2 regions of the Chryseobacillus diguaensis genome follow, and region 1 is predicted to be linked to the other one. Evidence: a T-box and tRNA genes for the amino acid it is inferred to sense, from the RefSeq annotation. Region 1 holds a T-box; the other holds one or more tRNA genes.
The links. A T-box is a leader RNA that pairs with one kind of tRNA and senses whether it is charged. The one in region 1 lies ahead of glyQ (glycine--tRNA ligase subunit alpha), so its partner is inferred to be a tRNA-Gly.
Positions count from the first base shown of each region.

Region 2: it encodes a tRNA-Gly, which carries the amino acid that the T-box ahead of glyQ (glycine--tRNA ligase subunit alpha) is inferred to sense. The anticodon was not compared.

Region 1 is NZ_JBMKNV010000003.1:436,637-440,051, forward strand. It holds gene era (GTPase Era) at 1-410, shown strand, start outside; gene ACOT8F_RS07190 (YqzL family protein) at 551-694, shown strand; gene recO (DNA repair protein RecO) at 725-1,477, shown strand; T-box leader at 1,708-1,879, shown strand; gene glyQ (glycine--tRNA ligase subunit alpha) at 1,975-2,865, shown strand; gene glyS (glycine--tRNA ligase subunit beta) at 2,858-3,415, shown strand, end outside.
Region 2 is NZ_JBMKNV010000002.1:10,121-13,535, forward strand. It holds gene ACOT8F_RS02860 (DUF1206 domain-containing protein) at 1-111, opposite strand, end outside; gene ACOT8F_RS02865 (FMN-binding glutamate synthase family protein) at 354-1,943, shown strand; tRNA gene ACOT8F_RS02870 (tRNA-Gly) at 2,048-2,121, shown strand; gene ACOT8F_RS02875 (B3/B4 domain-containing protein) at 2,190-2,855, opposite strand; gene queG (tRNA epoxyqueuosine(34) reductase QueG) at 2,939-3,415, shown strand, end outside.

The DNA of each region.
Region 1 (3,415 bases):
AAAACTTAACAGGATACTTGCCTGAAGGACCACAATACTATCCTGCTGATCAGGTAACTGATCATCCCGAACGTTTTATTATTTCAGAGCTGATCCGCGAAAAAGTGCTTCATTTAACAAGGGAAGAAATTCCTCATTCAGTTGCCGTTGTCATTGAGGCTATTGAAAGGCGCGATGAAGGAGCTATTTATGTTAGTGCCACTATCATGGTAGAGCGGGATTCCCAAAAAGGAATCATCATCGGCAAACAGGGCAGCATGCTGAAAGAAGTTGGACAGAGAGCAAGAGTGGATATTGAAGCTCTGCTTGGTTCAAGAGTATTTCTTGAGCTGTGGGTAAAGGTTCAAAAGGACTGGCGCAATAGGCTTTCCCAGCTTCGTGATTTCGGCTTCAGGGAAGATGAATATTAATATTTAGAGATACTAAAATTGTCTTTTATGCAAAATGGATTTAGTAAAATTTGTTTAACATGAAAAGAAGGAGAAATGGCTAATAATAACGATATGAAAAGAAATGCTTGCTGGTCTTAAAGATGAAAGGTGGGGGTTTTATGTTGGATTTTACCTGGAAGGTTTTTTTTCAGACAGGTAATATTGATACGTACCTTCTTTTTAAAGAAATTGAACAGTACCGGGAAGAATTGCCCGATTTGCAAGGGGATGAGCAAGCTGAATTTGATTTTCCTCTATCGTAATAGCCTGATCCTTCCGGATGGTGAGAGGATTTGCTTCAAAAATGTGAAGGCATCGTTATTCGGACGAATAACTATGGAGAAACCAATAAAATTGTCACATTATATACAAGAGAGCTGGGAAAAGTAGGACTAATGGCGAGAGGGGCAAAAAAGCCCAACAGCCGTTTGGCTGCCTCAACCCAGCCTTTTACTTATGGTATGTTTATGTTCCAAAAAAGCAGCGGGCTTGGCAGCATGCAGCAGGCAGAAACAATTGACAGCATGAGGGCGATCAGGGAAGATATTTTTTTGACTGCCTATGCTTCGTATACAGCTGAACTGCTCGACAAGGGAACGGAAAACCTGCAAACCAATCCTTTTTTGTTTGAGCTATTTTATCAGACCCTGCATTACTTAGGAGAAGGTCTTGATCCGGAAATACTAGTCCGTATTTTTGAAGTGAAGATGCTTAGTGTTTTAGGTCTGCATCCATCGCTCGATTCTTGTGCTGTGTGCGGGAACAAGGAAGGGACATTTCATTTTTCCATTAGAGAAGGCGGTTTTATCTGCCATCGGTGCTTTGACAAAGACCCTTACAGATTCGCTATTTCTCCAACTGCAGTCAAGCTGCTCAGGCTGTTTTATTATTTTGATTTAAACCGGCTTGGCCAAATATCCGTTAAGCCTGAAACTAAGCTTGAACTGAAAAAAGTAATTGAGGCTTATTATGATGAGTATTCAGGGCTTTTTTTAAAGTCAAAGAAATTTCTGGATCAGGTTGAACAAATGCGTGATAAATTATAAATCTCATCTTTTATAAGGCTGTTTTTGCAAAGATTGTTGTTATTCTTATGAGTTTCGAACACGAATGAAGATAAGCTTCGTGCATCTTTTCTTAAAAAGCGCAGTTGTATTTTAGAATTCTTTTTTGGTGAAAAACAATAAAGCTTAAGAAAAGAGACTTTAACCAAGTGATATTTCACTCAGGGAGATTGACATGAAGCTGAAATTCGATTAATATGCAAGTAATATAATAGGCTGCATTGAAGGAAAGAAGTACTTATTGAAATTCACTAAAGCGATTCCGGGATGGTGTGAGCCGGAAGAAGGCAAATAAGGAAGGGCATTCCTGAGCAGCGCGCTGAAAGTGGCTGTGCTTAAAGCACAGCAAATAGGGTGGAACCGCGGGTAACTCTCGTCCCTATGTCTAATTTAAGACATAGGGACGGGAGTTTTTTGTTTTTGTTCGGGGATTCACCATCCTATCCTCAGCTGCTATTACAAATCGGGAGGTAATTGGAATGAATATTCAACAAATGATTCTTACCTTGCAAAAGCATTGGTCTGATCAAGGCTGTGTTTTAATGCAGGCCTATGATACGGAAAAGGGTGCGGGAACAATGAGCCCTTATACATTTTTAAAAGCTGTCGGGCCTGAACCGTGGAATGTGGCGTATGTAGAGCCTTCCCGCCGTCCTGCAGATGGCCGCTATGGCGAAAATCCTAACAGACTTTATCAGCATCATCAGTTTCAGGTCATTATGAAGCCGTCACCTGATAATATACAAGAGCTATATCTTGATTCCCTAAAAGCGCTCGGCATTAATCCGCTGGAACACGATATTCGATTTGTGGAAGATAACTGGGAAAACCCTTCGCTTGGCTGTGCAGGTCTTGGTTGGGAAGTTTGGCTGGATGGAATGGAAATCACCCAATTTACTTATTTTCAGCAGGTTGGCGGAATTGAGTGCAAGCCGGTTTCTGTTGAAATTACTTATGGTATTGAACGTTTGGCTTCTTACATACAAGATAAGGAAAATGTATTTGATCTTGAATGGACGGAAGGCTACACAGTGCGGGATATATTTCTGATGCCAGAATTTGAACATTCAAAATATACGTTTGAAACATCCGATCCTGATATGCTTTTTCAGCTGTTTACCATCTATGAAAAAGAAGCACACCGCCAAATGAATGAAGGGCTTGTTCATCCAGCCTATGATTATGTTTTAAAATGCTCTCACACGTTTAACCTTCTTGATGCAAGAGGAGCAATCTCTGTAACGGAAAGAACAGGGTATATCGGCAGGGTGAGGAATTTGGCGCGCAAAGTGGCCAGGACTTACTTTGATGAACGGGAAAAGCTTGGATTCCCAATGCTGAAAGAAAAGGGGGCTAGCGATCATGAATAATCGAGATTTGCTTTTAGAAATAGGACTTGAAGAACTTCCTGCAAGGTTTGTGACGGATGCTATGAATCAGCTGGGAAGGAAGCTTGAGGGATGGCTGAAGGATAAAAAGCTTTCTTACGGTGAGGTTTCCCTGTACTCTACTCCGAGAAGGCTTGCTGTACTGATAAAAGATGTTGCAGCAAAACAGGAAGATATAGAAGAGGAAGCAAAGGGGCCAGCAAGAAAAATTGCTCTCGATGCGGGTGGAAACTGGTCCAAGGCAGCTATGGGCTTCACAAGAGGGCAGGGCGTAAAAGTCGAGGATATTTATTTTAAAGAATTAAAAGGCATTGAATATGCCCATGTTCAAAAATTTGTAAAAGGAAAGCCGGCATTTGAGCTTCTGCCAGAAATGGAAGGGATCATTACAAGCCTTTCTTTTCCAAAAAACATGAAGTGGGGAAGCAATGAGCTTCGGTATGCGAGACCGATAAAATGGCTTGTAGCTCTGTTTGGTGAAGAAGTGATTCCGTTTGGCATCACTGGCGTGCAGACAGATACGAAAACTTTT
Region 2 (3,415 bases), on a different contig from region 1:
AAACCCCTGGGCCATATATCCTGCGCGGCCCATACGGCGAATCCAAGGCTTTGTTTCGTATGATGCTTTTTCAGCGACCGCTCCTCCTGCTCTTGAACGGGTAAGCTCCATTATCACCACTCCTTTCGATTCTTTATAAGTGTAATTAATAGATTCCCTTTAGATGCAAAAGAAAAACCTGGGATATATATGATGCGATTTCATTACAATTTGAGAATATGCAGAAAGAAGAGCTTACAGGCAAATGAAATGAATTTTAACTCCTGGTTATAACTTCCTCCCCCATGCAGGATTAACGGAACAGCTGAAAGGGAAATCATTCCTTAAAGATATATCTTAAGGGGGAGAAGAGAATGAGTATTGCAGACATTGCGGCAGTTATTCTGATTGGGCTGGTGCTGCTTTCACTAATCGGAATTGTAGGTATGTTCGCGTGGTTCTTTTTTCAGAATGAGAGACAGCAGGAACACGCGATCTTAAGGAACTATCCGGTTTTCGGGAAAATGCGCTACATTATTGAAAAAATGGGGCCTGAGCTTCGCCAATATTTATATAACAATGATAATGAAGGAAAACCATTTTCAAGACGTGATTACTTGAATGTGGTGTTAGCCGGCAAATACAATAGCCGGACGATGGGATTCGGATCGGAGCGGGATTTTGATAAAGGAGGATATTACATAAACAATTCTCTTTTTCCAAAACAAGCCAGGGAGCTTAGAATTCGCCAGGAGCCGCTTATCGATACAAAGGTTTACAGCATTGATAAGGAAAAGCTTTTTAACAGGAAGGAGCACAGAGAGGATCAGAAGATTAAGCCATTTTATCTTTCTGAACAAGATGAAATTGTGATCGGGGAAAAGAGTACACGGATGCCTTTTCACGTAAAAGGTCTCGTCGGCCAGTCGGCGATGAGCTATGGATCGATCGGCGACCATGCCATCACTGCATTGTCAAAAGGGCTTGGCATGGCAGGCGGAACATGGATGAATACAGGGGAAGGCGGTTTGTCAGATTTTCACTTGGAGGGAAATGTGGACATTATTTGCCAGATTGGACCTGGATTATTTGGTGTGAGGGATAAGGCAGGTAACTTCTCCTACGAGGAATTTAAGAAAAAGAGCAGCATTCCGCAAGTTAAAGCTTTTGAGCTAAAGCTGGCGCAGGGAGCTAAAGTGCGCGGAGGCCATCTTGACGGTAAAAAGGTAACAGAGGAAATCGCGAAAATCAGAAATGTGGAGGCGTGGAAAACGGTTGACAGTCCAAACCGGTTTGAGCATTTACCTAATGCAGAGAGCCTGCTTCATTTTATCGAAGAGCTTCGGGAAATTGGCGGTAAACCGGTTGGAATGAAAATCGTCGTTGGCAATAGAGGGGACCTTGAGGATCTTTTTCTAAAAATGAAAGAGAAAAACAGCTTTCCGGACTTTATCACTGTGGACGGAGGAGAAGGCGGAACTGGAGCATCCTTTCAGGAATTGGCTGATTCTACGGGACTGCCGATTCATCAGGCACTGCCTATCGTTCATGAAACGCTTTTAAAATACGGGATTCGGGAGCACGTGAAAATCTTTGCTTCCGGGAAACTTTTGACACCGGATAAAATCGCTGTTGCCCTTGCTTTAGGGGCCGATCTCGTGAACATTGCAAGAGGAATGATGATGAGTGTCGGCTGCATTATGGCTCAGGTTTGCCATACGAACAACTGCCCGGCAGGCGTTGCGACAACAGATCCAAAGCTTCAAAAAGCGCTGAGTATTGAGGAGAAAAAATACAGGGTGTGCAATTATGTCGTTTCCTTAAGAGAAGGTCTTTTCAATTTGGCTGCAGCGGCTGGTCTTGAATCGCCGACTCAGTTTGAAATGAAGCATGTGACGCTTCTTGGTGACGAAGGAAAGCTGAAGGATAAGGTGCCAGTTAGCATTCATAGCAGCAACATTTGAGAAAAACCCTTATAAAAATCCTCCAGACACTATATCTGGAGGATTTTTTAAATTATTGTTGCATAACATTCAAATATCTGATAAAATAATCTTTGTCAACAAATGCGGGTGTAGTTTAATGGTAAAACCTCAGCCTTCCAAGCTGATGTCGTGGGTTCGATTCCCATCACCCGCTCCATACATAATTTCAGTAACAACGCAGTGTTCCGTTTCTCCTGAAAACGAAGCATTGCGTTTTTTTCTATGTTATCGGATGATTTGAATGTCTGATGTTCCGCCATGAACTTGAGTAAACATGTCAGACAGAGACCGCAAAAGCTTGTTTGCTTCTTCTTCCTTCATTGAAGGCTTCAAGTAAACAATCTGCAGAGCCTTGGTTGTTTCTTCTGTACATGCTGTCCTTTTTGAATCCACATAAGGGCTGCCAAAGGGGCCGATGTCATCAGCTGAAAGCAATTTACCTCCCATGCTTACATCACGGCCGTTAATGGCAGGATAGCTTGAGTCGGCATCACCGATTGTTATCGTGACATTTCCATTAATTTCATTCAGATCATAGATGCCAAGAGGAATTTCATAACGCAATGAAAAGAAGTTGTTTACATCTGCAGCTGAGTGAACAGGGTTTAAAAACTGCTGTTTTTGAATACGGCGGTATAAAGCTTCGTTTGCTGGCCGATACCGGTTAGGGTCAGTACCTGTTTTTTTGAAAACATCGCGCCATTCTGAAATGCCCGGAAGCGAATTCACTTCCATACCTTCAAGATCAAGGACAAGTGATTCTTGAAACAAACGGAAGCGCCCTTTGAGCATTTGAGGTGAACTTCCGACTTCGATATGATGATAGGTAAGAACTCCGACTTTAAAATCGGGGATCAATTCCTTTACTTTACGATCAATCGAGATTTCCATACATTACCCTCCCAGTTTAGATAAGCTTTATTTTATCATAGAGGAAGACGTTTTTTACAACAGAGAGAAAGGAGGCTACTAATATGAATTATGCAGCATTAAAAGAAGAAATCATTGCCTACAGCAAAACGATCGGAATTGATAAAATCGGTTTTGCCGGTGCAGATGTGTTTGAATCCTTAAAGCAGCGGCTGAAGGTCAGTGAAGCACTGGGGTATCAGTCAGGCTTTGAAGAACCGGATATTGAAAAGAGAACGGATCCGTCGCTCCTCTTACCAAAAGCACGCTCCATTATATCAATTGCCCTCGCGTATCCCTCAAAGCTTAAAAATCCCCCAAAAAGCACGAAGGAAGACCGAAGAGGCATTTTTTGCCGCGCTTCGTGGGGAAGTGATTACCATGATATTCTCCGCGGCCGCCTAAAAAATCTTGAAGCATTTATAGAAGAAAAACTGCCTGAGGCAAACGTGAAATCGATGGTTGATACAGGCGAGCTTTCCGACAGGGCAGTTGCTGAAAGAGCGGGAATCGGCTGGAGCGGGAAAAACTGCGCGATCATT